Regions from separate parts of the Microbulbifer sp. SE14 genome, predicted to be linked through region 2. Evidence: predicted binding sites of a transcription regulator. Region 2 holds the regulator's gene; each other region holds the start of a gene.
What was found. Region 2 encodes LexA, which represses DNA repair genes until DNA is damaged. Its sites were predicted from a motif close to ACTGTNTNTANANACAGT; they were not measured.
Positions count from the first base shown of each region.

Region 1: recA (recombinase RecA) is a predicted target of LexA. The motif match lies at 6,548-6,565, and genes of this name have one in related genera.
Region 3: uvrD (DNA helicase II) is a predicted target of LexA. The motif match lies at 2,479-2,496, and genes of this name have one in related genera.

Region 1 covers NZ_JCBAJA010000051.1:831-11,043, forward strand. The annotation lists gene AC6R19_RS22120 (hypothetical protein) at 1-487, shown strand, start outside; gene AC6R19_RS22125 (TonB-dependent receptor domain-containing protein) at 1,216-3,984, shown strand; gene AC6R19_RS22130 (FecR family protein) at 4,022-5,035, opposite strand; gene AC6R19_RS22135 (RNA polymerase sigma factor) at 5,087-5,599, opposite strand; gene AC6R19_RS22140 (CinA family protein) at 5,826-6,341, shown strand; gene recA (recombinase RecA) at 6,621-7,655, shown strand; gene AC6R19_RS22150 (regulatory protein RecX) at 7,656-8,171, shown strand; gene glpK (glycerol kinase GlpK) at 8,249-9,727, shown strand; gene AC6R19_RS22160 (class I fructose-bisphosphate aldolase) at 9,804-10,213, shown strand, end outside.
Region 2 covers NZ_JCBAJA010000018.1:3,841-14,053, reverse strand. The annotation lists gene AC6R19_RS13535 (ATP-binding cassette domain-containing protein) at 1-1,024, shown strand, start outside; gene AC6R19_RS13530 (universal stress protein) at 1,138-1,575, opposite strand; gene AC6R19_RS13525 (hypothetical protein) at 1,724-2,248, shown strand; gene topA (type I DNA topoisomerase) at 2,478-5,171, shown strand; gene AC6R19_RS13515 (DUF6586 family protein) at 5,168-5,659, shown strand; gene AC6R19_RS13510 (hypothetical protein) at 5,759-6,016, shown strand; gene lexA (transcriptional repressor LexA) at 6,164-6,769, opposite strand; gene AC6R19_RS13500 (LOG family protein) at 6,938-7,576, shown strand; gene AC6R19_RS13495 (DUF6763 family protein) at 7,628-7,951, opposite strand; gene AC6R19_RS13490 (TetR/AcrR family transcriptional regulator) at 8,083-8,715, shown strand; gene nagZ (beta-N-acetylhexosaminidase) at 8,725-9,729, shown strand; gene AC6R19_RS13480 (mechanosensitive ion channel family protein) at 9,841-10,213, shown strand, end outside.
Region 3 covers NZ_JCBAJA010000044.1:17,465-27,677, reverse strand. The annotation lists gene AC6R19_RS21490 (TRAP transporter substrate-binding protein) at 1-117, opposite strand, end outside; gene uvrD (DNA helicase II) at 245-2,446, opposite strand; gene hexR (transcriptional regulator HexR) at 2,803-3,657, shown strand; gene AC6R19_RS21475 (multidrug effflux MFS transporter) at 3,801-5,060, shown strand; gene gstA (glutathione transferase GstA) at 5,067-5,672, opposite strand; gene AC6R19_RS21465 (glutathione S-transferase family protein) at 5,750-6,721, opposite strand; gene AC6R19_RS21460 (DoxX family protein) at 6,788-7,183, opposite strand; gene AC6R19_RS21455 (LysR family transcriptional regulator) at 7,302-8,189, opposite strand; gene AC6R19_RS21450 (pirin family protein) at 8,345-9,217, shown strand; gene AC6R19_RS21445 (cation:proton antiporter) at 9,326-10,213, shown strand, end outside.

The sequences.
Region 1 (10,213 bases), on a different contig from region 2:
CACTGCCGGTTCCGTACAGGCTCAGGATGTCAGTGGCCGGATGTGTGCCATTTCCGGTTATCTATCATTCCAGGGCCCGCTGACTGCGGAGGATGGCGCGCATGAGGTTTACGGCGAGGCCACTATCTCCGCCTGCGCGGACGAGAATGGCCCGGTAGAGGGGGTTGAGGCTGTGGTGTCATTCGCTGGCAGCGGTAATGCCAATTGCGCACTGCAGAGCTTCTCCCTGACCCAGTTTGTTCAGTGGAACTACGGCAAGCTCGATTTCGTCACCCTGCAGCCGGCCATTGGAGATCGCGCTCCCCTCGGTGCTTACAAGGGGTCGGTCAATTTTGGCGAGTCTGCCGGAGACGAGGTGATCATGACGGCGCTCAGCAAAGAGCCGCTGCAGACACTGAGCTGCCTGCTGGGTGTTGAGCCCATGGGAACCTACAACTTCAGCGGTGTGCAGATCTTTGCCAGCGCGGAGTCCAGTGCGAGCCTTTGAAGCTAAGGTGGTAACAGCAGTCCGGTGTGTTCCTGTTTTCCAGGCGATAAGGGACTTGGTGAAGATCGTTACAGCCTGGAAAGACGGGTTTCTGGAAGAGGGAGGTTTGGGCAAAAAGTAGATTGACTCCCCCAGACCGCAATAGCCGGCATACGGATGTGTCCGGTTGAAAGGAATGAATGTATTCCCTCCTTCGATTGCCCCGGATTTTCCCGCAAGCGTTGGTTTCGTAAAGAAAAACGAATGATCGCTTGTCGCCAACCGAATTGAATTCCGTCTTTAGGTTTGCGGGTGTTGTGATGACCTTTACTGTGCGAGTGCCACATATACCCACAAATGAATGTCTCTCTCCATTGGTTCGCTTCCCATTTGGCAGTGAGAATGGTAGGTGGCGGTGTGTCGTGACCCCGCGCCCCCAATTGATGCGCAGCCTGGTCTGCGCTTTTTTTTCATGTGGGTACAGGCGGCTATTTGTCTTTCGTTGTCATTTTTTTGCAATAAGCCTTTGCGACCATCGGGAGGGCCGTAATCAAAAATCTCCCAATAAGCGGTTGCCGGGGTAACTTCTGGATAATCCCTCTGCCTTCCCACTGCGCTCGCTGGCGCTATCGTGCCATTTTTTTGGCCTGCTCGGCCTTTTCCCGGCCGTGCCGGCCGTTGCGCAGCCCTGTTTGCCTGAGGCTGCGGAACAAAGCCCCGCCTATGTGGCAGATACAGAATCGAGCCTGATGTCTGCGCTGCATGCGCTGGCCGCGGATTTCGGCTACCGATTGGTCACCAATCCCGTGCTGGTGGGTGGAGTGCGCGTTGCGCTGCAGCCGGACTGTGGGCCGCTGGAGTTGCGCGCGCGCCGGTTACTGGAGCCGCAGGGGCTTGTCTATCAGGTGATCGGCGACACCATGGTCGTCTACCGGCCGCAGGAGAAAGAAACGGAGGCTCCGGCGGAGAAGTCCGAGCGGGAGAGCCTGGCAGAGGTGGTTGTGGTGGGGCGCAGTTTCGACCGTGGCAACGCGGAGGCGGGTATCGGCAGCAGTTACGGCAACTACCGGGGCGGGGCGGATGCGGTGATCGACTACAACCGCATCAATGCCCTGGGCATTACCGACCTGGGCTCGGCGCTGGCGCTGATCTCCGGGGTGAAGATGGAGCAGCAGCGCTACGCGGTGATCCGCGGCATGGCCGGCCGCTACCAGTCGGTGCGCCTCAACGGCGCGGTGATCCCGAGCCTGGAGCCTTCCACCCAGCGGGTGCCCATGGATATCTTCCCGGTCAATATCCTGAACCACGTGGACCTGCGCAAATCGGTGTTTGCCGATGCGCCGGGCAATGCCAGCGCCGGTGTGGTGAATATCGAGACCCGGCGCATTCCCGAGGAAAACGCCCTGACCCTGGTATCCGGCGGTGGCTATCGCAGTGGCACCACCGGGGCGGAGGTGATCCGCGGCTACGTGGGCGACAGGGACTGGCTGGGTTACGACGACGGCGGCCGCGACTTACCGCAGGCGATTGCCGATGGGGCCAGACTGGGCAGGCCCCAGGACTGGCCCGCCGCGCAGCGGGAGGCGGCGGGCGAGGCGGTGCCCCGGGACTACGGCCTCTACAACGGCAGGGCGGGTGCGGATGGTTTCTTCAGTTTGAGCGGCGGGCACTACTGGCAGCGGGATTCCCACAGCTGGGGCGTCAGCGCCTCCCTGGGCTACCGGAACCAGTGGCGCCAGCTGGACCTGCACTCCCAGGTACTGAACCGGCGTGTTGTCGAGCCGGATGGAGAGGGCGGGGAGCGGGATATCATTTTCGCCACCGAGGATTCCACCCATCGGCGCCTGGACAACCTCATCAATACGAATGCGCTGCTGGCCCTGGGCTACGGCCTGGAGGGCCGGCACCACCTGGGCGCCAATTTTCTGCTGTTGCGCCAGAGCAACAACCACACGGAACAGATCGAATCCCGTGAATATAACGCGCTGGGTGAAACCGACGGCGGCGGAGCCCTGCGCAGCCTGTTCAACTGGACGGAAATGCAGATGGCGCTGGGGCAGCTCTACGGCAGCCACTTTGTCGGCACCGAGGAGAATGTCGCCGTCGACTGGCACCTGACGTCCGCGCGCTCCGGCTATTCCCGTCCCTATGATGTGAGCTATCGCTACCTGCGCAACAGCTATTCGTCATCCTACACCTTCGACCCGGGCTACGGCGGCTTCCGCGTGGGCTGGGAGGATATGCGAGAGGATACCCTGAGCGCGGGCCTGAACGCCTCCTACCGCTGGCTCGGGGAGGATTGGTCCGGGGAGGTGGAAGCGGGGCTGGAGGCGCTGGGCGCGCGCCAGGATGGCTACCTCCTCGGCTACACCTTTATCGCCAGGGGCGCCATCGATGCCGACCGGGAACTGATGGAGCGGAATAACCCCGGCGATATCCTGACCCCGGAGACCATTCTCGGTACGCCGGACTCCGATGGCTTCCTGCTGGAGAATCAACCGAAATGGATACTGAATCCACCGGAGCTGGACGGGGACTTCTATGCCGCCGAACACCGCAACCGCGCCGGTTATCTGCTGGCGGATAGCCGCTACGGCGACCGCTGGCAGTTTTTGCTGGGGGCGCGACGGGAGGGCGACAGCGTGGCGGCGGATTTCTGGGATGCGCAGCCGCAGGGCTGGGTGTCGCTGCTGGACGAGCGCCGGAATCTCTACTCCGCCGCGGTGAACTTTTCCCCATCCGATGGCCAGGATCTGCGCCTGGGTTACAGCCAGACGGTGGCCTGGCCCGGCGTCAACGAGCTGATGCCGCGGCGCTACGAGGATATCGACCTGCGCATAGAGGTGACCGGCAACCCGCACCTGGAAGTGGCGGCGGCGGAGAACTGGGATCTGCGGTGGCAGTTCGACGATGAAGACCGCGGCCTGCAGGCCAAGCTGCTCGGCTTTTACAAGCGTATCGACAATGCCATCGAGGGGGTGTTTTTCGACCCGGTGATCGAGGGTAACCGCACCTTCGATATCTATACCTACGTCAACACCGACACGGCGACACTCTACGGCTATGAACTGGAACTGGATTACGAAAGAATTTTTTCCGGCTCTCACAAGCTGGAGCTGAAATCCAGCTATTCCAATATGTTCTCTGAAGTGGAGATTCCGCCGGAATTGGAGCGGGGAGGGCAGCGCAGGCCGCTGCAGGGCCAGCCGGACTACCTGGGCAGCCTGCAGCTGCAGTACCGGCACCTGGAGAGTGACCGCAGTGTGTCACTGTTGTACAAGCGCGCCGGGGAGGAGCTCTTTATCGTCAGCAATACCTATAAGGTTCCCCCGGTGTACCGCAACACCCACGACAGCCTGGCGCTCAGCTGGAACTGGCGCATTATGCCCGGGGTGCACGGCACCCTGACGGTGGATAACCTGCTCGACGACGAGCACCGCTATGCCCAGGGCGGGCAGATCTATCTGGCTTACCGCGAGGGGCGGAAATACGAGTTGCGTTTGGCGGTGGGTTTTTGAATTTGGCTCCCCTCTCCCGCTTGGGGGAGGGGGCCTGTTACGGGCTGCGGCGCTCAGCCGCCTTCGCCTCGGGCGCTTCCAGTACTATGCCCGAATCGCTGCGCTCGATATTCAGGTTGTGCAGCCTGGCAAGTATGCGGATATTGTTTTCGATTTCCCGCAGGTCGAAGCTGCCGCTGACGGTCAGGTTGCCGGTATCGTAGCCCTTGGCCACCAGCGGGATATCGGAGAAGCGGTTGAATTCCGCCAGCAGTTCCGACAGGCGCAGGTTCTCCACCTGTGCGTAACCGTCAATCCAACTCTTGTAGCCTTCCAGGTCGAACTTCCTCACGGCGCCGGTGGCGTTTTCGGTAATCCGCAGCATTTCACCCGCGGATACGGTAACTGCGATGTCGGGCTGCCTGATCGGGCTCGCCGACACTCTGCCTTCGAGTACGGTCAGTTCGGTGACGCCGAAGCGCTGGTCCACATTGAACACGGTGCCGAGCGCCTGTATCGAAGCCTGCCTGGATTCCGCGATAAAGGGGCGGTCGGGGTCCTTGGCGACGGTGAACTGGGCCTCGCCGTTATACAGACGTATGCGCCGGCGGCGGTCGGTATAGCTCACGGCAACCTTGGTGGTTGCGCTCAGGTCCAGGATGCTGCCATCGATGAGCCTGTTGCTGCTCAACTGCTTGGGTTCCGTCTGGTAGACCTGGCTGATAGCGTTGTTTGAGGTGTTCATATTGTGAATCAGCGTTGTTGTTATAGCGATCAGAAAACTCGCAGCGGCGGCCAGGTACCATGGCTGCCCGGCTGGATTCCTGGTTTTCCACAGCTGCGCCGGCCTGGTGTCCCGAGTGCTGTCGACCAGTGTGATTGCCTGTTCGAAGTCGGGGTGGTTCCAGATATTTTCCACCACCCTGGCCTTGTACTGCCTGGCCGGCTTTTTCCGCAGCCAGGCTTGGAAGCGCTCGCGCCCCTCGGCACTTGCCATATCCATGCCACCGTGTACCAGCCAGTGGTAGATTTTTTCTTCTTCTTCGGCGCTGAGTTTGTATTCTCTGTTCATAGGGTTTTTACCTCCTGGAATCCGACATTTGCAACGGCCAGCTTCCGGAGGTTAAAAATGCTGTGCCATCTTGGATTCAATCGCTTTTAATGCGCGATTGAGCTGTTTTTCCACCGCCTTGACTGAGATGCCCAATAACCTGGCTATCTCTACATTGGTTTTTCCGTGTAGTTTTCTCATCACGATAATATTTCTGGTTGTGGCCGGCAGGGCATTCAGTTGTTTGACGAACAGGGCCAGGCGTTGCTGGTCATTCACCTGTTGCTCCGGTTGTGGGCCCTGGCAGCTGATGTCCTCGTGCAGCGGCTCTGTACTGTCGGTATACTGCCTGTGGCGCAGGTCGTCGTTGATGATGTTGATGACGATGCGGTACAGGTAGCCGACGGGGTTGTCGGGTTGCCCGCCCGCCCGAAGCTGCCTGGTGAATCGCGCAACGGCTTCCTGGTAAATGTCCTCTGTCTCCTGTGCATTGCGCACGCGCTTGCGAATAAAATTCAGAAGCTTCGGCTTTTCCGCTGAGAGTCCCAGGAACACGTCTTCGTTGGCTGCTTTCAGCTTGTCCATTTCGGTCCAACTTCTATGCGCAGTAATCCGCTTGTCATCTCGAGGTGCCTGCTTCCCTGCCGAACAACTCCCGGAGCCCGTTTTTAAACCAAAGACGTGAGAAGGGTGTGATAGGCGTCATAAAAAATTATTATCAGTTATTGTTGTTTTATAGTTTTTTGGTGGGGCGTTCCTGCCTGTGCGTATTGGGGCTATTCTTGCCTGTCTGGAATCGTGGAGTAAGTGGATGAATCGGGACCTGGATATCTTCGAGCTGGCACGGTCTCTGGGTGGCGAGCTGGAAAAGCGCGGCTGGCACGCCACTGCGGCGGAGTCCTGCACCGGCGGCGGCATAGCCGCAGCCATCACCGCGGTGCCCGGTGCCTCCAACTGGTTCGAGGGCTCGCTGGTCAGCTATGCCAACCGCATCAAGCGCGACATGCTGGCGGTGTCGGAGGAGGATCTGGAGGCTCTCGGTGCGGTCAGCGAGGAGGTGGCGCGGCAGATGGCCAGCGGCGCACTGGCGATGATGGATGCCAATGTGGCGGTGGCGGTCAGCGGTGTCGCCGGCCCGGACGGCGGCACCGAGGAGAAGCCGGTGGGTACAGTGTGGATCGCCTGGGCCAACGCCGAGGGGCAGGAGCCGGTGGATATCGATGCCAAATGCTTTCACTTCGACGGCGACCGCGCGGAGATTCAACGGCAGACGGTGGTCGAGGCGCTGAAGGGAATGTTGGAGCTGGTACGGGCGCATCCGCAATAAGAGCAGGATCTACGCATCGAATGTAGGTTGGGCTGAGTGCAGCGAAGCCCAGCCCAACACAGGGGCGCCGCAATGTTGGGGCTGACTTGCGCCGTCCCTGGCGCTCGCTCTTCGGGCGCCTACGGCGTTCAAATTCACTATGCCACTACACGGCAAATTTGTCGCGGAACCCACCCCAACCTGCACAATCCCCCAGTCCCCACATCACTGGTTGCTTATACAGTAATCCTTCGATAAGCTTGCCCCCAACTAACAACGCTCAAACACACGGGAAGGGTCATGGATTCCAACAAAGACAAGGCACTGCAGGCGGCGCTGTCTCAGATCGAGCGCCAGTTCGGCAAGGGTACGGTTATGCGTATGGGGGACAAGGAGCGCGAGCGCATTCCCGCGATCTCCACCGGCTCCCTGGGCCTGGACGTGGCCCTGGGGATCGGCGGTCTGCCCCGCGGCCGTATCGTCGAGATCTACGGTCCGGAATCCTCCGGTAAGACCACCCTGACCCTGCAGGTCATCGCCGAGGCCCAACGCAAGGGTGGCACCTGTGCCTTCGTCGACGCCGAGCACGCGCTGGACCCCATCTACGCGGAGAAGCTGGGTGTCAACGTGGACGAGCTGATCGTGTCCCAGCCGGACACCGGCGAGCAGGCGCTGGAAGTGGCCGATATGCTGGTGCGCTCCGGTGCCGTGGACGTGCTGGTGGTCGACTCGGTGGCGGCCCTGACCCCGCGAGCGGAGATCGAGGGCGAGATGGGCGATTCCCACGTGGGCCTGCAGGCGCGCCTGATGTCCCAGGCCCTGCGCAAGCTGACCGGCAATATCAAGAACACCAACACCCTGTGTATCTTCATCAACCAGATCCGCATGAAGATCGGTGTGATGTTCGGCTCCCCGGAGACCACCACCGGCGGTAACGCCCTCAAATTCTACTCCTCCGTGCGCCTGGATATCCGCCGCATCGGCTCCGTCAAAGAGGGCGACGAGGTGGTGGGCAACGAGACCCGCGTGAAGGTGGTCAAGAACAAGGTGGCACCGCCGTTCAAACAGACTGAGTTCCAGATCATGTACGGTCAGGGCATCAACCTGCTGGGCGAGATCATCGACTACGGCGTCAAGCTGGGCCTGATCGACAAGGCCGGCGCCTGGTACAGCTACAAGGGCGACAAGATAGGCCAGGGCAAGGCCAATGCGGTGAAGTTCCTGACGGAAAATCGGGAGGTCCGCGACGAGATCGAGGGCCAGCTGCGCGCGCAGCTGCTGGGCGACCTGGTGCCGGCCAAGCCGGAAGCGGTTGCTGAAGCGCCGGAAGAGTAAGTGTCTTCCTCCGTCGATTTTTCCAATACCGACGAGGCTCAGGCGCTCTTTGGCGCGGCGCTTGAGCTGCTCTCCCGCCGCGAGCACTCCCGCCTCGAACTGAGGCAGAAACTCGCGGACAAGTTCCCCGGCGCCGACTTCGATGCTCTGTTTGAGCGATTACAGGAACTCAATTACCAGTCCGACCGGCGTTTCGCCGAAGTCTTCGCCCGTTCGCGTGTGCAGCGCGGCCAGGGTCCGCTGCGGATTCGCCGCGAGCTGCAGCAGCGCGGTATCGGCAACGAGCTGATTGCCGGCGCGCTGGAGCAATTGGAGGCGGACTGGTTTGCGCTGGCTGCCGAGCAGCTGCAGCGCAAATTCCGCACCCCCGTCAGCGCCGCGCTGCCGCGCGAGCAGCAGATGAAAGAGCGCGCGCGGCGCCAGCGCTATCTCGCCTACCGCGGTTTTCCCGCCGATGCCATCAACTGGGCCCTGGACGCAGGAGATTCCGACTTATACTCTGACCCGGGTCTGTAGGAGCGGCGGGGCGGCCATCCGCCCCGCCGCTCCTACAGTAATGATGAGGTTGAGAATAATAAGCGCGAGAAGTCCCTATGATCCTGTCCATCGACCAGGGCACCACCGGCACCACCGCCTTCATATTCGACGACAGCGGCGCCCTGATCGGCCGCAGCTACTCCGAACTTCCCAACTACTATCCCCAGCCCGGCTGGGTGGAACAGAAAGCCGAGGAAATCTGGCGGGTCACCCAGCGCGTCTGCACCGCCGCGCTGGAGCGCGCAGGTATCAATGCTTCCGGCCTGACGGCCATCGGCATCACCAACCAGCGGGAAACCACCATCCTGTGGGACAGGCAGACAGGCGAACCGGTGTGTCCGGCGATCGTCTGGCAGTGCCGCCGCTCGGCGGAGATCTGTAAGGAGCTGGCCGATGCCGGCAAGGCCGACTGGCTGCGCGAGAAGACCGGCCTGGTGCTGGATGCCTACTTCTCCGCCAGCAAGCTGCTGTGGCTGTTCCACGACCAGCCGGAACTGCTGCGGCGTGCCAGGGCCGGCGAACTCTGCTTTGGCACAGTGGACAGCTGGCTGATCTGGAAGATGAGCGGTGGCCGCACCCACCTGACCGACCACACCAATGCCAGCCGTACCCTGTTGTACAACCTGGACGAGAAACGCTGGGATACCGAGTTGCTGGACTTGTTCGACTGTCCGGAATCCCTGCTGCCGGAAATACAGCCGTCCGCCGGCCACTTCGCCGATACGGATCCTGAATCCTTCCTCGGTGCGACAGTACCCATCTGCGGCGTGGCCGGCGACCAGCAGGCGTCGCTGTTCGGCCAGGGCTGCACAAAACCTGGGGATATCAAGAACACCTATGGCACCGGCTGCTTCATGCTGGCCTATGCCGGCGCCGAGCGACCGCAGCTGCCCGAGGGCCTGCTGGCGACCATCGCCTGCGACACCGCGGGCCGGCCCGCCTACGCGGTGGAGGGGGCGGTGTTTACCGCCGGTTCGGCGGTGCAGTGGCTGCGGGACGAGATGGGCCTGATCCAGCAGGCGGCGGAGACCGAAATGATCGCCCAGGGCGTGCCCGATACCCGCGGCGTCTACCTGGTGCCGGCCTTCAGCGGCCTGGGCGCGCCCCACTGGGATTCCTCCGCGCGCGGCACCATCTGTGGCCTCAGCCGCGGCACCGGCCGCGCCGAACTGGTGCGCGCCACCCTGGAATCCATCGCCTACCAGAGCGACGAACTGGCGCAGCTGATGGGTGAGGCCCTGGGCCTGCCGATCCGCCATATGCGCGTGGACGGCGGCGCCAGCGCCAACAATTTCCTGATGCAGTTCCAGGCGGATATCTCCGCGCTGCGGGTGGAGAGACCGAAGCAGATAGAGTCCACTGCAGTGGGCGCGGCGCTGCTGGCGGGGATCGGCGCCGGCATCTGGCGCGCCGGCGAGCTGCCGGAGAGCCTGTTGGATATAGAGAGAGACTTTTTGCCAAAGATGGCGGATGAAGAGCGTGAGCGGCTGCTCAGCGGCTGGCGCAGGGCCGTCGCCGCCTGCCGCGCCTTCTGAACCGGGAGGCTTCGCAATGTGATAGCCGACAGTGCCAACCAGTTCAGCCTATTCTCAGGGAAAGGAGGTGAAAACCATGTCCGTGAACGAAGAGCTGCAGAGCACCATCGACGATATGGTGGACGGTCGACGCGGCATTCTGGCCGCCGACGAGAGCAACGGCACCATCGCCAAGCGTTTCGATTCGATTGGCGTGGAATCGACGGAAGAAAACCGCCGTTTCTACCGCTCCACGCTGCTGTCGGTGGAGGGGCTGGGTGAGTTTGTCAGCGGGGTGATCCTGTTCGAGGAGACCCTAGGCCAGGTGGACGACAGGAGCACCCCGCTACCGCAGGTGGCGGCGGCGCAGAAGATAGTGCCCGGCATCAAGGTGGACAAGGGCAAGGGCCCGCTGCCCGGCGCTGCGGGGGACATGATCACCTACGGCCTCGACGGCCTCGCCGAGCGGCTGGCTGGCTATAAGGAACAGGGCGCGCGATTCGCCAA
Region 2 (10,213 bases):
CGAGGCGCGCCGCAACCGCCAGGGTACGGCGAAGATGGCACTGGACAGCGGCGAGATATCCGGCAAGCTGGTGGCCGAACTGACCGGTGTGTCCTTCGCCTATCCGGGGGAGGAACCGCTGATACGGGACCTCTCCTTCACCCTGATGCGCGGCGACAGGGTGGGCCTGATCGGCCCCAACGGCGTCGGCAAGAGCACCCTGATCCGCCTTTTGTTGGGCGAACTGCAACCGGACTCGGGCAATATCCGCCTGGGCACCAAGCAGCAGGTCGCCTATTTCGACCAGCGCCGCCACCAGCTGAATCCCGAGCTGACCGTGCTGGACAATATCGCCGAGGGGCGCGAGTCGATCACCATCGGCGGCAGGAGCCGCCACGTCATGTCCTACCTGGCGGACTTCCTGTTCAGCGGCGTCAAGGCGCGCACCAAAGTCGAGGCCCTGAGCGGCGGCGAGCGCAACCGCGCGCTGCTGGCCAAGCTGTTCAGCCAGCCGGCCAATATCCTGGTGCTGGACGAGCCCACCAACGACCTGGATGTGGAGACCCTGGAACTGCTGGAACAGCTGCTGCTGGATTTTTCCGGCACCGTGTTGCTGGTCAGCCACGACCGCGCCTTCCTCGACAATGTGGTGGACTCCTGCCTGGCATTCGAGGGCGGTGGCCGAGTGCGCGAATACGTCGGCGGCTACGCCGATTTCCTGCGCCAGGGCGGCAGTTTTGCCGCGGCGGAGGAGAGGGAAAAAACCACTGCGGAAAAGTCGAAACCCAAGCCGCAGGCAGAGCAGAAAACACCGCCCAAAAAGCAAAAACTCAGCTACAAACTGCAGCGGGAACTGGACAGCCTGCCGGTGCTGATCGAGCAGCTGGAAGGGGAGATAGGCGAACTGGAAGGGGAAGTGGCACAGCCGGATTTCTACCAGCGGGAGCAGGCGGTGGTGGAGGAGAGACTGAAGCTGCTGGCGGACAAGCAGGCGCAGCTGGAGGAGGCGTTTGAGCGCTGGGCGGAACTCGAAAGTGGCGAGTGATCAGTGGTCAGGGGATAGGGTGGATAAGCGTTAAGCGCATCCACCGATAGTGGCGGATGCGCTTGGGGCTCATTATCCGCCCTACAATTCTCACCGCTCACCACCGGCCACTATCACTCCGTGTGCACCCTCACCGCCAGCACATCACAGCTGGCGCCGTGCAACACGCCGTTGGCGGTGGAGCCGAGTAGCAGGGCCAGGCCGTGGCGGCCGTGGCTGCCGATGATGATCAGGTCCGCCTCCAGTTCGTCCGCCAGCCGGTGGATTTCCGTGGCCGGCTGCCCCAGGACCACGTGCTGGCGCTCCGCCGGCACATTCAGTTTCCCGGCCGCCTTGCGCAGCTGCTCCTTCGCCTGGTTCTGCAACTGTTCCTGCACCTCGGAGAGATCCATCGGAATATCGCCGCCGTAGGCAAAGGTCAGGGGCTCGATTACATGGGCCAGGCTGAGATCGGCGGCGAATGCCTTGCCGAATTCCCCGGCCCTTTCCAGCACCTGGGAAGACTCCTCCGAAAGATCCAAACCGACGAGAATGCGTTTGTAACTGGCCATAGGTCTCTCCGCTCCTTTTCCTTTTCGCGGGCGTTTTCTTGGTACCGCTCAGCTCCCAGAAGTCTACTGTAAAAAAAACTGGTTGACATAAATGGCGCGGGGCGCCGCACAATAGGCGCCCCAATCCACTGATACCGAAGGAGCGGTTATGTCCGGCTGGCTTCCCCTGATCATCATTCTGTTCGCCCTGGCCCTGGTGGTGGGGCCGGTGATGTGGCTGAAGCCCAGCGCGCGCGACCGGCGCCTGGCCGACCTGCGCGGCCGCGCGGCAAGGGCCGGCATCACGGTGCAGATGCAGGCGCTGCCCGCGGCGCTGGGGCAGGGTACGGCCGCGGTCTACTCCAGCCGCTGGCAGGACGCGCGCCGCCTGCAGGCCGGCTGGAGACTGGAACTGCAGCGCGTCGAGCACGAGATGCACTTCGCCGGCCGTTGGGACTGGCGCAACGGCCGCCCAGCACCCAGGCCCGCGTGGGAACCGCTGAGGAAAATGCTGGATCAGTTGCCGGAGGATGCCTCTGCGGTGATCGCATCCGAGGGTGGCCTCGGCATCCAGTGGGGGGAGTCCGGTGGCGACGCCGCCTACCGCGCCCTGGAAACGGCTCTGGCGGAGTTCCGCCCCACTATAGAAGAAGCAATAAGGCAGCCGAAGCCGGCAGAGAAGCGGGGGGGGTGAGGTGCTTTACCCCTGCGAAAAAGCCGCAACTGGCGGCAATCGGAGCCGATCCTGAGTCTATTTTCCCGGTGTGGCCGGCCGCACAAAACCCGGTCATCGTTTGAAGAATTTGTTTCACTCGCTTGACCCCACCCGGGGCGGAGCTTATATATTCGCGCAGCGCAATTCGCAGCCAGTGGGCTGCAGGAAGTGCGAAAGCAGTAAATTTTCTATTTGATATCAAGGGCTTATGGGTAAATCACTGGTCATCGTCGAATCACCGGCCAAAGCGAAAACCATCAATAAATACCTCGGCAAGGACTTCGTGGTTAAGTCCAGTGTCGGCCATATTCGCGATTTGCCCACCGGCGGCGGCAAGCAGTCGGTCGACCCCAAGGAGCGTGCGCGCCGGGCCGCGGAGACGCGAAAGCTGTCTCCGGAGGCCAAGGAGGCCTACAAGCGCAAGAAGAACCGCGAGCAGCTGATCAAGCGCATGGGCATAGACCCGGACCACAACTGGGCCGCCCACTACGAGATACTGCCCGGCAAGGAAAAAGTGGTCAGCGAGCTGCGCAAGCTTGCCGCCGACGCCGATCAGATCTACCTGGCGACGGACCTGGACCGCGAGGGAGAGGCGATCGCCTGGCACCTGCGTGAGGCGATTGGCGGCGACAACGAGCGCTATCGCCGAGTGGTCTTCAACGAAATCACCAAATCCGCGATCCAGGAGGCCTTCAAGGATCCGGGTCCGCTGAACATCAACCGCGTCAACGCCCAGCAGGCGCGGCGCTTCCTGGACCGCATCGTCGGCTACATGGTCTCGCCGCTATTGTGGGAAAAGGTGGCCCGCGGCCTCTCCGCCGGGCGGGTGCAGTCGGTGGCGGTGCGTTTGGTGGTTGAACGCGAGCGCGAGATCCGCGCCTTTATCCCGGAAGAGTACTGGACCCTGTTCGCGGATACCGCGACCGCCAAGGCCGACCCCCTGCGCCTGGAAGTCAAGAAGCAGGCCGGCGAGACTTTCCGCCCGGTCAACGAGGAGCAGGCCAGCGCCGCGGTCAAGGCCCTGGCCGGGAGCGACTTTGTCGTCAGCGCCCGGGACGACAAGCCCACCAGTTCCAAGCCCTCGGCGCCGTTTATCACTTCCACCCTGCAGCAGGCGGCCAGCAACCGCCTCGGTTTCAGCGTCAAGAAAACCATGATGCTGGCGCAGCGGCTGTACGAAGCGGGGCATATCACCTATATGCGTACCGACTCCACCAACCTGAGCAAAGAGGCGGTAGAATCGGCGCGGGAATTCATCGGCGAGCAGTACGGTGACAAGTACCTGCCGGAAACCCCCAACAGCTACACCAGCAAAGAGGGCGCCCAGGAGGCCCACGAGGCGATACGCCCGTCGGACGTACGCGTTCAACCGAATATGCTCTCCGGTGTCGAGAGGGATGCGGAGCGGCTCTACAACCTGATCTGGCAGCAGTTCGTGGCCTGCCAGATGACCCCGGCCCAGTTCACCTCCACCTCCGTCGTGGTCAGCGCCGGCGACTTCGAGTTGCGCGCCCGCGGCCGCGTGATCCGCTTCGACGGCTTCCTGAAGGTGGCGCCCCAGGTCAGCAAGAAGGACGAGGACCTGGTACTGCCGGACGTGAAGGTCGGCGAGAAGCTGGCATTGAAAAAACTGGACCCGAAACAGCACTTCACCAAGCCGCCGGCGCGCTACAGTGAGGCGGCGCTGGTCAAGGAGCTGGAGAAGCGCGGCATCGGCCGCCCGTCCACCTACGCCTCGATTATTTCCACCATCCAGGACCGCGGCTATGTGCGGCTGGAAAACCGGCGCTTCTACGCCGAGAAGATGGGGGACATAGTCACCGACCGCCTGAGTGAGAGCTTCAAGAACCTGATGGACTACGGCTTCACCGCCAACCTGGAGGAATCCCTGGACGCGGTGGCCGAGGGCGACAAGGGCTGGAAGGACCTGCTCGACGAATTCTACGAGGACTTCTCCGGCCGCCTGGAAAAGGCCCAGTCCGCCGAGGGCGGCATGCGCCGCAATACGCCCACCGATACCGACATCGAGTGCAGTGCGTGCGGCCGCCATATGCAGATCCGCACCGGTTCCACCGGCGTCTTCCTCGGCTGTTCCGGCTACGCGCTGCCGCCCAAGGAGCGCTGCACCAACACCATGAACCTGGTGTCCGGCGACGAGGCGGTGGACGCAGACCAGGACGAAGAGGCGGAATCCCGCCAGCTGCGCGAAAAGCGCCGCTGCCCCAAGTGCGGCACCGCCATGGACAGCTACCTGCTGGACGAACAGCGCAAGCTGCATATCTGCGGCAACAACCCCGACTGCCCCGGCTACGAGGTGGAGAAGGGCACCTTCAAGATCAAGGGCTACGACGGCCCCGTGATCGAGTGCGACAAGTGCGGCAGCGACATGCAGTTGAAGTCCGGCCGCTTCGGCAAGTATTTCGGCTGCACCAATGATGAGTGCAAGAACACCCGCAAACTGCTCAAGAACGGCCAGCCGGCACCGCCGAAAATGGACCCGGTGCCCATGCCGGAGCTGCCCTGCGAGAAGGTGGACGACCACTACATCCTGCGCGACGGCGCCTCGGGCCTGTTCCTGGCCGCGAGCCAGTTCCCGAAGAATCGCGAGACCCGCGCGCCCCTGGTCAAGGAGCTGCTGCCGCACAAGAGTGAGATAGATCCCAAATACAGCTTCCTCTTCTCCGCGCCCACGGAAGACGATCAGGGCCGCGACACGGTGGTGCGCTTCAGTCGCAAGACCCAGGAGCAGTATGTGCAGTCGGAAGAAGAGGGCAAGGCTACTGGCTGGCGCGCTTTTTATCGCGACGGCAAGTGGCAGATCGAGGCCGGCAGCAAGGCCAGCAGCGCCAAGCGCAAGCCGGCGGGCAAGAAGGCGGGCAAGAAGGCGGTGAAAAGCAAATGAGCAACCCCTACACCGGTTCCGTGGCCTCGGCCCTGCGCAAGGGCCAGCTGCTGCTGGAAACCGAGAGTGTGGCGCCGCTGGCGCGCGCGGCGGTACAGGAGGCGGTGGTGCTGCAGCTGTGGCGGGCCTACCGGGCCTTTCTCGCCGAGCTGGCCTTCCAGCTGCATCTGGACAGCGAACCGGAATCCGCCCAGGCGCTGGCCGAGCGCGCTCGCGCCTTCGGCAAGACCTGTGGTGCGGCGGTGGAACTGAGCGAGTTGGATGTCGATCCGGACAGCTGGCTGGCGCGGTTGCAGGCCGCCTGGGTGCAGTTGTGGAGCTTTTCCGCAGAGGAAAACGGCACCAGGCCGCAGTCCGCCAACCTGATTCCTCTGCAGAATTTGTCCGCGACCGGCCCCGTGGTGCTCAGCGACGAATTGTTGCGGGAATGGCACTCTGCGTTGAGTGAACTGGTGCGGCGCCAGCGCGCCCAGGCGGAGGAGTGGTAGCGCAGCTTCTCCCTCGCCACTTTTCCTGGCCGGCCCGCAATGAAACTCCCGCTGCGCCTGTGGTACACTGCGCAAAAGCTGATGTATAGGGAGAAGTGCATGTCCTCCGAAACCTTTGAAATTATCGAACTGGCCAATGGCGATGTGGCACTGCGCCGCGCCGGCCACAAGGAGGACCCGCTGGTGCGCATCCACTTCTCAGACGAGAGCCTGCAGTTCCTGCGCGAACACAAGATAGCCATCGCCCGCGCGATGCTGGAGGCGGGGATCGAGGCGGTCCAGAATCTCGATGACCTGGAGCCGGGTTACTTCGATGAGGAAGACGAACTGGCGCCGATCAACCACACGGTGCACTGACGGCTCAGTACGCGATCAGATTTCTCAATAATGTAGGAGCGGCCCATGACCGCGATCAGACTTCCCGGATAACCTGAGAAACTGATCGCGGCCATAGGCGGATGGCCGCCCCGCCGCTCCTACAAGGTAAATGCCAAATTTCGCGTTTTAGGGGCTCTGGCGAATCACTCCCACCGCCAGCCCCTCGATGGCGAAACTCTTGTCCCGCATATCCACCTGAATCACTTCGAAGTCTTCGTTTTCCGGCAGTAGCTGCACCGTAGCCTGGTTGCCCTTGCGGCGGAAGCGTTTGACGGTCACTTCGTCCTCGATGCGCGCAACGACTATCTGGCCATTGCGTACCTGGTCGGTCTTCTGCACCGCCAGCAGGTCGCCGTCGAGAATGCCAGCGTCTCGCATACTCATGCCGTGTACCCGCAGCAGGTAGTCCGCCGGCGGGTGGAAGAAGTTTGCCGGCAGATCGCAGTAATCCTCGATATTCTCCTCCGCCAGTATCGGGTTGCCCGCGGCCACGCGGCCGACGATGGGCAGACCCGTCTGGTGGTCCGGTATGCGGATGCCCCGGGAGGCGCCCGCAACCATCTCGATGGCGCCCTTGCGGGCCAGTGCCTTCAGGTGTTCCTCCGCCGCGTTGGGGGAGCGGAAGCCCAGCTCCTGGGCGATTTCCGCCCGGGTGGGCGGATAGCCTGTTTCATCCAGATACACCTTGATCAGTTCGAGTACCTGGGCCTGGCGCGCAGTGAGGTTTGTCATGAGATCACCTGGTCTGTTTCTGTATTTTTATACAGTTGCTGGGATTATATACAGATTTGGAGGTCGCGCAATCTTTGCCTTGCTGTCACGGAAAGCTGCTACATTGTGAGAGAAGGAATGAGGCAGTAAGTATGTCGTCGAAAGACGCGACAATGAGGGAAAAAAATAATGCTAGACGCAAAAATGCCCGAAGCCTGGCGCGTGTTGCGCATTCAGTCGGAGCTGGTGGATGGAATAGAGCGGCTGATCGCGCTCAGCGGCGCAGTCACCGTATTTGGCAGTGCGCGTTTTGCCGAAGACAGTCCGGAATACAAGCAGGGCGTCAGGCTGGGAGAACTGCTGGCGGCCGAGGGCATCCCGGTGATCACCGGCGGTGGTCCGGGAGTGATGGAGGCCTGCAATCGCGGCGCCTATCCGCAGCCGGGCACCTCCATCGGTCTCAATATCGAGTTGCCTTTCGAGCAGAAGGCCAATCCCTACCAGGATATCAGCCTGCACTTCCGCTACTTTTTTGTGCGCAAGTTTATGTTCGTGAAGCACGCTGTGGGCTTCGTCGGCCTGCCAGGGGGATACGGCACCCTGGATGAATTGTTCGAGGTGCTGACGCTGGTGCAGACGCAGAAGGTGCGGCGTTTTCCCATAGTGCTCGTGGGCGAGCGCTACTGGTCCGGACTGCACGGCTGGCTGGTGGATGCGGTTCTGGAGCGCAGCTGTATCGACTCCTCGGACCTGGACCTGTTCAAGATCGTGGACACCGTGGATGAAGCGGCGGAACTGATTATCGAATATATCAAAGAGCGGGAGTAATTCCCCCATCACCCGTAGGTTGGGCTTAGCTCCGTTCAGCCCAACCTGCGCCTAAAAGGAGGATTCGTCGGTTCCGCTAAAACTCTCACCCTCCAGGGTATCCAACGGATTGCCCCGCTCGGCCACATCGCCGCCTATCGCATTCGGATCCTGCTCCTGTACGGTCATGCCATAGGCGATATTGGCATCCTCGGGTGGTACGGCGTCGATGACCGGGAGGCCCTGCCACTGGTCGAGTTCAAACTCGTCCAGGGTGCCATCCAGGTACTGCACCTCGACCGTCTGGTGCAGCTCGTCGATGGCCACCACTTCGAACAGCTCGCCACTGTCGATATTCTCAAACCAGCTGCCGATATCCGGTTGCAAATGTGCCATGGCCCTCTGCCCCTATTGCTTTCCCTCAATCTAGTGTGTGGCTCTCCCGCCCGGTAACAGCGTCAGTTGGCGCGGAATGTGCTAATCTGGCCTGTACTAAACAGTTGTTTTAAATGTTGGTTTGAATTGCTATGAGCCAGACGGATACTGTCAGTCGGATACTGGATGCGGCGGAGGTGCTGTTCGCCGAGCGCGGGTTTACCGAGACCTCGCTGCGCACCATTACCAGTACCGCCGGGGTCAATCTAGCCGCTGTAAATTACCATTTCGGCTCGAAAAAAGAATTGATCCAGGCTGTTTTCGAGCGGTTTTTGACGCCTTTTACCGATGCCCTGGCCGGTGAGCTGGACCGGCGTATCGCCGCCGGTGGGACGCTGACCGTGGAGGACCTGCTGGAGAGCCTCTACCGGGTGGGAATGGGCAGTCTCGCCGAGCAGGGCAGGGACCCGCAGCGCTTCATGCGGCTGCTGGGTCTGGCCTACACCCAGTACCAGGGCCACCTGCGCCGATTTATCGTATCCCGTTACGGCGACAACTATCGCCGCTTCGCCGGCCTGCTGGCCCAGGCCCTGCCGGGCCTGGATCCGGTGACCTTCTACTGGCGCCTCTACTTCATGCTGGGGGCCACCATATTTACCCTATCGAGCTTTGACGCCATCGAGGCTATCCTGAGGGAGGATTTCGGCGCGCAGAGCAACCTGCCGGAAACCCTGGAGCGGCTGGTGCCCGCGGCGGCGGCGATGCTTAAAGTGAATGCGGAATAAGGAGTCCCCATGCTCGGCCCGGTAATGATCGATATCGAGGGTCTGGAATTGACCGCGGAGGATCGCGAACTGTTGCGGCATCCGCTGGTGGGTGGGCTCATCTTTTTCGCCCGCAACTACCGCGACCGGACCCAGCTGCAGGAGCTGGTGGCGGCCATCCGCGAGGTGCGCCCGGACATTCTGCTGGCGGTGGACCAGGAGGGCGGCCGGGTGCAGCGCTTTCGCGATGAGTTTACCCGCCTGCCGTCCATGCAGGCACTCTGCGCCCGGGCGAACAGCGAGCAGCTGGAGGATGTCGGTTGGCTGCTGGCGGCGGAGCTGCTGGCAGTGGGCCTGGACTTCAGCTTCGCGCCGGTACTGGACGCGGACGACCATCACTGCCGCATCGTCGGTGACCGCAGTTTCTGCGCGGATCCGGCTCGACTGTCGGCGCGGGTGCGACCGTTCATGCGCGGCATGCACGAGGCCGGCATGGCCACCACCGGCAAGCATTTCCCCGGCCACGGCCACGTGCTCGAGGACAGCCACGAGGAGCTGCCCGAGGACGAGCGCACCCTGGAGCAGGTGATGGCCTCGGATGCGCTGCCCTTTATCGAGTGCATTGGGGCGGGGGAGTTGGACGCGATCATGCCGGCCCATATCCGCTTCGTGCAGGTGGATAGCCAGCCGGTGGGCTTCTCCCGCTACTGGCTGCAGCAGGTGCTGCGCGGCCAGTTGGGCTTTGACGGTGTCATCTTCAGCGATGACCTGTCCATGGAGGGGGCCGGTGCCGCCGGGGGCTACGGGGCCAGGATACATGCGGCCATGGATGCCGGTTGCGATATGGGTGTGGTGTGCAACAATCGCGCCGGCGCGCTGGAGGCTCTCAAAGCGCTGGAGAACTTCTCGCCCCGGCGCGAATCCAGTGACAGGCTGCAGCGCATGCGCGGCAGGCCCGCGATAAAATCCTGGGTGGAACTGGAATCCAGCGAGCGCTGGCGGAGAACCCGCGACTGGCTGGCTTCGTGGATGTAGCCGTCTGGGCTTCAGTACTGTAGGAGCGGCGGGGCGGCCGTCCGCCCCGCCGCTCCTACAAGGCTTTGTAAGGTTTAGAAATAATTCAGCGTGTAGTAGGAGCAGTAGTTCGTGGAATCCGTAAAGGGAATGTTGTTGTCCTGGTTGGGCGACAACCGCTTCTGGATAGTGGCCATCTTCCTGATCGTCCTGGCAACGGCCCTGGCCGCCTGGCTCTTCAGCCGCTTCGTGCAGCGCCTGGCGCTGCGCGCCGAGAGAACGGTGAATCCCTGGGACGACGCCCTGGTCGGTGCGCTGATGCCGCCCGGGCCGGCACTGATCTGGCTGCTGGGCCTGAGCCTGGCCGCCGGCCGAGCGGGTGTGGCGACGGGGGCGGAGATCTTCTCCCTCGCCGAACCGGCGCGGGAGATAGGTCTGATCCTGGTGCTTACCTGGTTCGCCTGGCGCTTCTCGCGCAATGTGGAGCACAACCTGCGCGACCCCC
Region 3 (10,213 bases), on a different contig from region 2:
GGCAAAGTGCCGGGTGGGCCCCTGGGTTGCGCGGGAGGCGACCAGGGCGCCGAAGGTGATCACCAGCAGGGCGAGGAGGCCGAGGATGATCGGCGGATACCAGTTTATTTTTTTCATCGGTTTTTATTTTTTACTGCCAGTTTTTCCGTGTTCTTGTTCTGTAGGAGCGGCCCATGGCCGCGATCAGACTCAGATAGAAATACTGATCGCGGCCATGGGCCGCTCCTACAGTAATTCCCGAATTCTACAGCGGCTGCAGCTTGGCCATGGCCACCACCAGCCATTTGCTGCCGGCGTCGTCGAAGTTGACCTGTACCCGAGCGCGCGGTCCATTACCCTCGAACTGCACCACCGTGCCCTCGCCGAACTTGGGGTGATCGACGCGGCCGCCGAGGGCCAGCGGCGGCAGGTCGTCGAAGTCCGGCGCCGGATCTGATAACGCACCCAGCTTTCCGTAATCCGGCTGGAACAGCGGCCGCGATATCTCGGTCTTCAGGCGCACTTCGTGGACCAAATTGGGCGGTATCTCGCCGATAAAGCGCGACGGGCTGTTGTAGGTCTCGGAGCCGAACAGGCGGCGGTTTTCCGCGTAGGTGATGTAGAGTTTCTGCATTGCACGGGTGATGCCCACGTAGCAGAGGCGGCGCTCCTCCTCCATGCGCCCCGGCTCCTGGGCCGACATCTTGTGCGGGAAGAGGTTTTCCTCCACACCGGCCATAAACACCAGCGGGAATTCCAGGCCCTTGGCCGAGTGCAGGGTCATCAGCTGCACCGCGTCCTCGAACTCGTCCGCCTGTCCCTCGCCGGCGTCCAGGGCGGCGCTGTCGAGGAACTGGTCCAGCAGCGGCCGCTCTTCCTCGTCTTCTCCGTCCGGCGCATCGACGCCATCGAAGGCGCGGCAGGCGCTGACCAGTTCCTGCAGGTTCTCCACCCGGGTCTGGCCCTTCTCGCCCTTTTCCCTGCCGTGGAATTCCAGCAGGCCACTGGTCTCTATCACGTCCTCGGCGATGGCGTCGAGCAGCCTGTCCTCGGCGTTGGCGGCGAGCTGGTTGACCAGGTCGAGGAAGGACTGCAGCGCATTGCCGGCGCGGGCGGCCAGCACCCGCTGCTGCAGCATCAGCCTGGACGCCTGCCACAGGGAGCAGCCCTGTTCGCGGGCATAGGCGCGCACCATCTCCACGGTGCGCGCGCCGATGCCCCGCGTGGGGGTATTCACCACCCGCTCGAAGGCGGTGTCGTCGTCGCGGTTGGCGATCAGGCGCATATAGGACAGCGCGTTCTTGATCTCCATGCGCTCGTAGAAACGCTGGCCGCCGTAGATGCGGTAGGGCACCTGTTCACGCAGCAACCCCTCTTCCAGTACCCGCGACTGGGCGTTGGAGCGGTACAGGATGGCGATGCTGTCGCGGCGGTTGCCGTCGCGCACCCAGTCCTTGATACGCTCGACGATAAAGCGCGCCTCGTCCTGCTCGTTGTAGGCGGCGTAGAGGGAAATCGGCTCACCTTCCTCGCCTTTGGTCCACAGCTCCTTGCCCAGGCGGCCGGCGTTGTTGGCGATCACCGCGTTGGCGGCATCGAGGATGGTGGCGGTGGAGCGGTAGTTCTGCTCCAGGCGCACCGTCTGCACATCGCGCCTGTCGCTCTCGAAGTGCTGGATATTCTCGATCTTGGCGCCGCGCCAGCCGTAGATGGACTGGTCGTCGTCGCCCACCGCGGTGATATGGCACTGGTCGCCGGCCAGCAGGCGCAGCCAGGCGTACTGAATCGTGTTGGTATCCTGGAACTCGTCCACCAGGATAAACGGGAAGCGGCGGCGGTAGTGGGCCAGCACCGCATCGTTGTCCCGCAACAGCTCGTGGGCGCGCAGCAACAGTTCGCCGAAATCTACCAGGCCGCCGCGCTGGCAGGCCTCCTCGTAGGCGAAGTAGATGCGCACCATCGTCTGCAGCCAGGGATCGGCGCCAACGTTGATGTACTGGGGCCTCAGGCCCTCGTCCTTCTGTGCGCCTATCCACCACTGGGTCTCCCGCGGCGGCCACTTCTTCTCGTCCAGCTGCAGGTCATTCTGCACCCGCTTGATCAGGCGCAGCTGGTCGTCGCTGTCCAGGATCTGGAAATTCTGCGGCAGCCTGGCCTCCTGCCAGTGGGCCTTCAGCAGCCGGTGGGCCAGGCCGTGGAAGGTACCCACCCACATGCCGAAGGTGTTCACCCCCAAAAGCTCCTCGATGCGCGCGCGCATTTCGCGGGCGGCCTTGTTGGTGAAGGTCACCGCGAGGATGGAGTAGGGGGATGCACCCTCCACCTGCATCAGCCAGGCGATGCGGTGCACCAGCACGCGGGTCTTGCCGGAGCCGGCGCCGGCCAGCACCAGCTGATTGCCCGCGGGCGCGGCCACGGCCTCGCGCTGGGCGTCGTTAAGGGGGTCTAGAATCTGGGATACGTCCATGGGCGGGGATTGTAACAGAGCTCGCGGGGATAACTGGCTAAATAAACAGCTTTGATGCTGGCGAGGTGTAGGTTGGGCTGAGCTCTGCGAAGCCCAACACTTCGGTGCCATGCCCCTGTTGGGCTTCGGGGAGCTCAGCCCAACCTACGCGCTGGAACGGAATCAAAGCCGTTCGACGCAAAGGCTCTGATGCCGGGGGGCATCCGCGAAACGTTTGCCGATGAGGCTGTTGAGCGGATGGCCCCCGGCAGCAGGGCCGCCACTAAATCGGCTACGGAGCCACAGAAACAGAGGTTGCTCGCAAGCAACCGAGCTTGAGGCTAAACTGCGCAATCCGGCTTGTAGAAGGAAGTCCCGTGAAACCGGCGGAAGTCACGCAGAAAATCAGCGAACAGCTGTCATCGATGCGCAAATCGGAGCGCAAGGTGGCGGAGTATATCCTCGCCCACCCCGACGAGATCATCCATATGCGCATCGTCGACCTGGCCACTGAGGCCCAGGTCAGCGAACCGACGGTGGTGCGCTTCTGCCGCGCGGTGGGCTGCTCCGGCTTCCAGGAATTCAAGCTGAACCTGGCCCAGCAGCTGGCCTCCAGCCCCAGCTTCGGCCAGATTGCGGTCACCGAGACAGACACCATCGCCGAGTACAAGCGCAAGGTGTTTGACTCCACGGTCGACACCCTGCTCAACGTGCGCGACAAGATAGACGACCGCGCCCTGGAGGCGGCGGTCACCGCCATCGCCAATTCCAAACGGGTCGAGTTCTTCGGCTTCGGCGCCTCCGGCGCCGTGGCCGCAGACGCCAAACACAAGTTCTTCCGCCTGCAGCTGGCCGCCGCCGCCCACTCCGACCACCACATCCAGAACATGTCCGCCATGTCCATGGAGCCCGGCGACGTGGTGGTGGCCATCTCCCAGAGTGGCCGCACCAAGGCGCTGCTCCGATCCATGGGTATGGCCAAAGAGCAGGGCGCCACCGTCATCGGCCTGGCACCCAGCGGCTCACCAGTGGCCCGCCAGGCCAGCATCCCGCTGGAAGTGGACGTGGAAGAGGACATAGAGATCTACACGCCGCTGTCGTCGCGCATCGCCCACCTGGTGGTGATCGACACCCTCGCCATAGGCGTGGCCCAGCGCAAGGGGCCGCAGCTGCAGGAGCATCTGCTGAAGCTCAAGCAGGGGCTATATACGCTGCGCGAAGACAAGCACTGATCGCGCCGTACTTTTCCCCTGGGGCCCTGGCAGGGACGGCCTCCCGCCGCTACCATGGCGCGCCCGCGGCGGCTAATCTTAGTGTTCGATCGCCCGGCCACCTCACCAGCCGGCACGCCTCCAAGCCATACCAGAGCCAATTTATGAGTCCCACTGCGACACCCGCCGACAAGACACCGCCGCGCTGGCTGGCGGTATGGCTGGCGGCGCTGGTGGCGCTGACGCCCTTTTCGATCGACAGCTACCTGCCGGCGATCCCGGCCATGGCCGAGGCGCTGGACACGGCGGTGGCGCGGGTGCAGCACTCGGTATCCAGCTTCCTGCTCGGCTTCGCGATAGGCCAGCTGTGCGGCGGCCCCCTTTCCGACCGCTGGGGGCGGCGGCTGGTGGGCACCATAGGCCTCGGTATCTATATCGTCACCTCGCTGCTGGTGCTCTTCGCCACCCATGTGGACCACCTGATCATCCTGCGCTTCCTGCAGGCCATCGGCGGCGGTTTCGCCACCGTGATCTGCGCGGCCATAGTGCGCGACCTGCACAGCGGGCGCGAGGCGGCCAAGATCATTTCGATGATCAGCACCATGATGCTGGTGGCGCCGCTGATAGCGCCGGTGATCGGATCGGTGCTGCTGGCGGCGGGCGGTTGGCAGAGCATCTTTATCTTCCTGACGATGTACGCGGCGGCCATGCTGGTGCTGGTGCGCTTCCTGCTCCCGGAGACGGTGTCGCGCTTCTCGCGCGCGCGGCGCCAGCGCAAGCCGATGAAATCGCTGATCAACAGCTACGGCCAAGTGGTGGGCAACCGCCGCGCGCTGGGCTTTCTCGCCGCCCAGGCCTGCGTCAGCGGCTCCATGTTCATCTACATCACCACCGCGCCCTTCGTCTTCATGCGCTATTTCGAGGTGCCGGCGAGCCAGTTCCCGCTGTTCTTCGGCACCTGCGTGCTGGGGCTGATCTGCATGGTGCAGGTGAATATCCGCCTGCTGAACCTGTTCGAGCCGCGCAATATCCTGCTGGCGGGGATCACCCTGCAGCTGCTGGGCTGCGGCCTGCTGCTGCTGGGCACATTGACCGGGGTGAAGGAGATAGCCCTGTGGATGGTGCCGCTGGTGCTGGTGATGGCCTGCATCGGCATCACCGGGCCCAACGCCGCGGCCTGTTTCCTGGAGTTCTTCCCCAGGATCAGCGGCAGCGCCAACGCCCTCTACGGCGCCACCATCTTTATTACCGGCGGAATACTGGGCGGTATCGTCAACAGCCTGCACACGGGCACGCTGATTCCCATCGCCGCGGCCATGCTCGGCTGTGCGGTGGCGGCGCTGCTGGCGGCGGTGTTTATCGCCCGCGCGCGGGAGCCGATCCAGGTGGCGGTGCCGGTGGCCAGGCGCTTTATACCGCGCTGACTGCCGCTAGGTTTCCTGCAGTCCCTCCTCGCGCAGCGCCTGTTGCACCGCCGGGCGCTCTGCCATCCGCTTTTGGAAGGCCTGCAGTTTCGGCCACTTGGACGTGTCTATGTCGAAGTTTTTCAGCCAGCTGGCGATGGTGAACAGATAGGCATCGGCGACACTGAAGTCGTCGCCGAGCAGGTAGTCGCTGTCGAGGCTGCTCTCCACATAATCGAAGCGTTTGCGGATGCGCTTCTTGGTCGCCTCCTTTTCCTCTTCACTGATATCACCGAACAGCGGGGCGAAGGCCTTGTGCAGCTCGGTGGAAATAAAGTTCAGCCACTCGTAGGTGCGGTAGCGGTCCAGGCTGCCGATCTCCGGCGCCAGGCCGGCGTCGGGCTTCTGTTCGGCCATGAACAGCACTATGGCCGGCCCCTCGGTGAGCAGCTCGCCGCCCTCCAGTTGCAGCGTCGGCACATAGCCCTTGGGATTGAAATCGTAGAAGTCGGCGCCGCTCTCGGTTTTGTGGCTCTTCAAGTCCACCTTGCAGAGCTCGATATCCAGCCCCGCCTCCAGGGCGACGATATGGGGGGACAGGGAACAGGCACCAGGGGCATAGAAGAGTTTCACAGGGTTTCTCCGAAATGACGCTGACAGGTGACCTGAAGTATAGGAAGCCTCCATCCAAAAACGGGGCCACAAACAGACTAGCCGCGATGATGGGGCGCAGAGTAGTCCAGTTCCGGTCCCTTCGGCACTATGCCGGTAGGATTGATATTGGCGTGGCTGGCGTAGTAGTGGGTCTTGATATGGTGGAAATCCACCGTATCGGCGACGCCGGGCCACTGGTAGAGTTCACGCAGATAGCCCCACAGGTTCGGGTAGTCCGCCAGCCGCTGCCTGTTGCACTTGAAGTGGCCGTGGTAGACGGCATCGAAGCGGATTAGGGTCGTGAACAGTCGCCAGTCCGCCTCGGTGATGCGGTCGCCGCACAGGTAGCGGTTGTTGCCGAGGCGCCGTTCCAGCTGTTCCAGGGTGCCGAAGAGCCGCTCGTAGGCATGTTCGTAGGCCTCCTGGGAGGTCGCGAAGCCGGCACGATAGACGCCGTTGTTGATATTTTCGTAGACGATATCGTTGGTTGCATCGATATCGCCGCGCAGCGCCTCGGGGTAGTAGTCGTCGCCGTTGCCGGTCAGGCCGTCGAAGGCGCTGTTGAACATGCGGATGATCTCCGACGACTCGTTGCTGACCACGCGCTCCCGCTCCCTGTCCCACAGCAGTGGCACTGTGACGCGGCCGCTGTAGTCGGCCTTGTTCCTGAGATACAGCTGGTAGAGATAATCGGAATCGTAGAGGGCGTCGCCGCTCGAACCCTCGCCGGTGTCAAAAGTCCAGCCGTGTTCCAGCATGTAAGGACTTACTACCGACACACCGATGGTGTCCTCCAGCCCCTTCAGCTTGCGGAAGATCAGGGTGCGGTGAGCCCAGGGGCAGGCCAGGGACACATACAGGTGGTAGCGGCCCCTGGCCGCCTCGAAGCCGCCCTCGCCGCTGGGACCAGGGCTGCCGTCGGCGGTAATCCAGTTGCGCAGCTTGGCCGCCTCGCGCACGAACTCGCCGTCACTCTTTTCGGTGTCGTACCAGCGGTCCTGCCACTGGCCATTGACCAGTAGGCCCATGGCGATCTCCTGACATGCGTGAAGTCATCGAAGAGGCGCGGGCCGGGCCCGCGCCAACAAGGGGCGCTACTTGCCGCGCAACCGGTGATCCAGGCTCGCCCTGCCGGCCCCGGCGCAGGCCAGTATCAGGAAGCCACCGGCGATGGTGATGTTCTTCATAAAGTTGATCATCTGCATCTGGTCGTCCGGCACGTAGTGGAAGAGGACAGCGCTGGCGAGGCTGAAGAGGGCCAGCGCCAGTGCGGCCCAGCGGGTGAAGAAGCCGAGCAGTACCGCCAGACCGCCGCCCAGCTCCACCAGGATAACCAGTGGCAGCAGTATGCCGGGCACGCCGGCGGACTCCATGTAGGCCTGGGTGTCGGCGTAGCCACCGATCTTGTTCCAGCCGGCGCTGATAAACATCAGCGACATCAAGGCCCGGCCGAGCAGTTTGGTGAGATCGCAGTAGATACCATTGGTCATCGCTGAACCCTCGCTTTGGATCAGTCCGTAAACGATAGTGAAACTGCGATCAGTTTAGTCTCAATAATTGGCGAAAAAACCGCAAAAATTCGCGAAAAATCTCCGGTTTTTTGGAAACTTATTCCAGTGGGCCCAGCCCGCTGCGCAGCACATCGATCAGGTAGGCGGCCGCGGGGCCGGAGCGGTCGATGTCGGCGTAGACGAGATAGACGGTGACATCCCGCTCCCAGGGCTCTTCGGTGGGCAGCGGCAGCAGCCGGTCGGCGGACAGGGATTCGCGGATGCGTGTCTCCGGCAGCCAGGCGAAGCCCAGGCCGCGCTCGATAAGCTCCACCGACGTCTGCATATTGGTGACGGTGATGCGCTGGTCGGAACCCAGCCAGCCGGAGTCCTGGCGGTTCCTGATCGCCGAGTCCCGCAGCACTATCTGCCGGCAGGCCTTCAGGTCCTTGCGCGCCACCGGCCGCCCCAGCTGGTGCAATGGGTGGCGGGGGTGGGCCACCGGTACGAAGCGCACCCTGGCCACCGGCTCGCCGACGAAACCCTGGGGCACCCGCGCGCTGAGGATGAAGTCCGCCTGCTGCTGCAACAGCAACTCCTCGGCGCCGGACAGCACCGTCTCGCGCACCTCCAGGCGGGTGTGGGGAAACTCTTCGGCGAAGCGCTCTATGGCATTGAACAGGCACTCGTAATCGAAGATCACATCCACAGCCAGGGTCAGCGTCGCCTCCTCGCCGCTGGCGAGGCTGGCCGCTACCGACTCCAGTGCCTCGGCCTCGTTCAGCAGGCCACCGGCGCGGGCCAGCAGTATGCGCCCGGCGTCGGTCAGCTCCGCCTTGCGCCCGCGCACCTCCAGCAGCGGGACGCCGAGGCTCTCCTGCAGCTTGTGCACCGCGTGGTTGATGGATGACTGGCTCTTGTGCACCGCCTCCGCCGCCTGGGAGAAGCCGCCGTACTCCACCACCGACTGAAACATGCGCCACTGTTCCAGGGTTACCTTGGCCATTTGCACTCCCCTTGCATTCTTTGTGAATTTTCGTGGTTGCGGGATCTTATATAGTGCAACCTAACTAAGGATTCGAATTAAAGCAGCTATTTTTTACCATTTTTAATCGAAATCATCGGCCTATACTGCGGACAAACGCACGAATGGAGGTGTTTATGCAAGCTTATGAACGACTGCCCGGCGCCCGCCCCCTGGTGCGAGGCGTCGGAAGCACAGCTTCCGCCGACGGCGCCGGCGTCAAAATACAGCGGGTGGCCGGTTTCGACAGCCCGGATTTCAGCCCCTTCCTGATGCTGGACGAGATCCGCTCCGAGAGTGCCGACGACTATATCGCCGGCTTTCCGCCGCACCCCCACCGCGGCATAGAGACGCTGACCTATATGCTGAGCGGCGAGTTCGAGCACCGGGATCACCTGGGCAACCGCGGCGCCGTTTCCACCGGCGGTGCCCAGTGGATGCGCGCCGGGCGTGGCATCATTCACTCGGAGATGCCGACGCAGGGCGAGGGAGGTATGCACGGCTTCCAGCTGTGGATCAATATGGCCGCCGCCGACAAGATGGGCAAACCCATTTGGCGCGATATCCAGTCGGCGGAGATTCCGGAACTGGCCCTGGACAGTCAGGGCTCACTGGTCCGCCTGATCGCGGGCCTGTGGACAGTCGGTGGCGAGGAGAGGAGGGCGCCGCTGACCGACGCGGCCGCCGAGGCAGCGGTGGCGGATATTCGCCTGGCTGCCGGCGCGGAAGTGCAGTTGCCGTTGCCGCAGGACCACAGTGTGCTGGTGTTCGTCTACAGCGGGGCCCTGGTGACCGAGCGCGGCACCATCGGGCGGGGCAATATGCTGTTGTACGGCGCCGGCGAGTCGCTACAATTGCGCGCCCAGGACAAAGAGGGAGCCGGCCTGCTGTGCCTGCACGGCCTGCCCCTGCGCGAACCCGTCTTCCACTACGGCCCCTTCGTGATGAACAGCCGCGAGGAAATCGAGCAGGCGCTGCGCGACTACAATAACGGCACGCTTACCGACTGACAGATAGCTTTAAGCCCCCTGTAGGAGCGGCGGGGCGGCCGTCCGCCGCTCCTACACAAGGTTGTCCGATATTCCCAGCAATCCCCAGTAACGGAGCCCGCCAGCGGCATGGAAGTCTATTACACCTTTTGTTTCCTGGCCGCGGTGTCGGTGTTTCTCGGCTTCCTGAACCAGTATGTGCTGCGCGCCCAGGCCACCATCGCGATTACCGCCGGTTCCCTGGCGCTGTCGCTGCTGGTCATCGGCCTGGGCAAGCTGGGCATCGTCGAGCTGCGCACCTGGGCCGACCAGCTGCTGCCGCTGCTGAACCTGGAGGACCTGCTGCTGAAGGGTATGCTCGGCTTCCTGCTGTTCGCCGGCAGCCTGCATATCGACCTGCTGGCACTGCGCAACCAGCGCCTGGAGATAGGCCTGCTGGCGGTGGTCGGCACATTGATCTCCACCTTTGCAGTCGGCGCGCTGCTCTATTGGTTCCTGCAGCAGGTGGGTATGCCGGTGGCCTTCGTCTACTGCCTTCTGTTCGGCGCGCTTATCTCGCCGACGGACCCCATCGCGGTGCTGGCGATCATCAAGAGCCTGAAGGCACCGGAGCAGGTGTCGATTCAGGTGGAGGGGGAGTCCCTGTTCAACGACGGCTTCGGCATAGTGGTCTTCGCGGTAATCTACGCGGTGGCCTTCGAGGGCGGCGAGCCGACACTGCCGGCGGTGGCGCACCTTTTCGCGGTGGAGGCGCTGGGCGGCGTGCTGCTGGGGCTCGCGATTGGCGGCCTCTTCCACTGGCTGATCGGCGCCACCAGCAACCACAGCCTGGAACTGATGCTGACCCTGGTGATCCCCACCGCCGGCTTCTCCCTGGCCAACATCCTCGGCGTATCCGGCGCCCTGGCGATGGTGGTCAGCGGCATCATCATCGGCAACTTCACCCGCGAGACTGGCTTCTCCCGGGTGAGCCAGCACGAGTTGGACAACTTCTGGGAAATCACCGAGGACTTCATG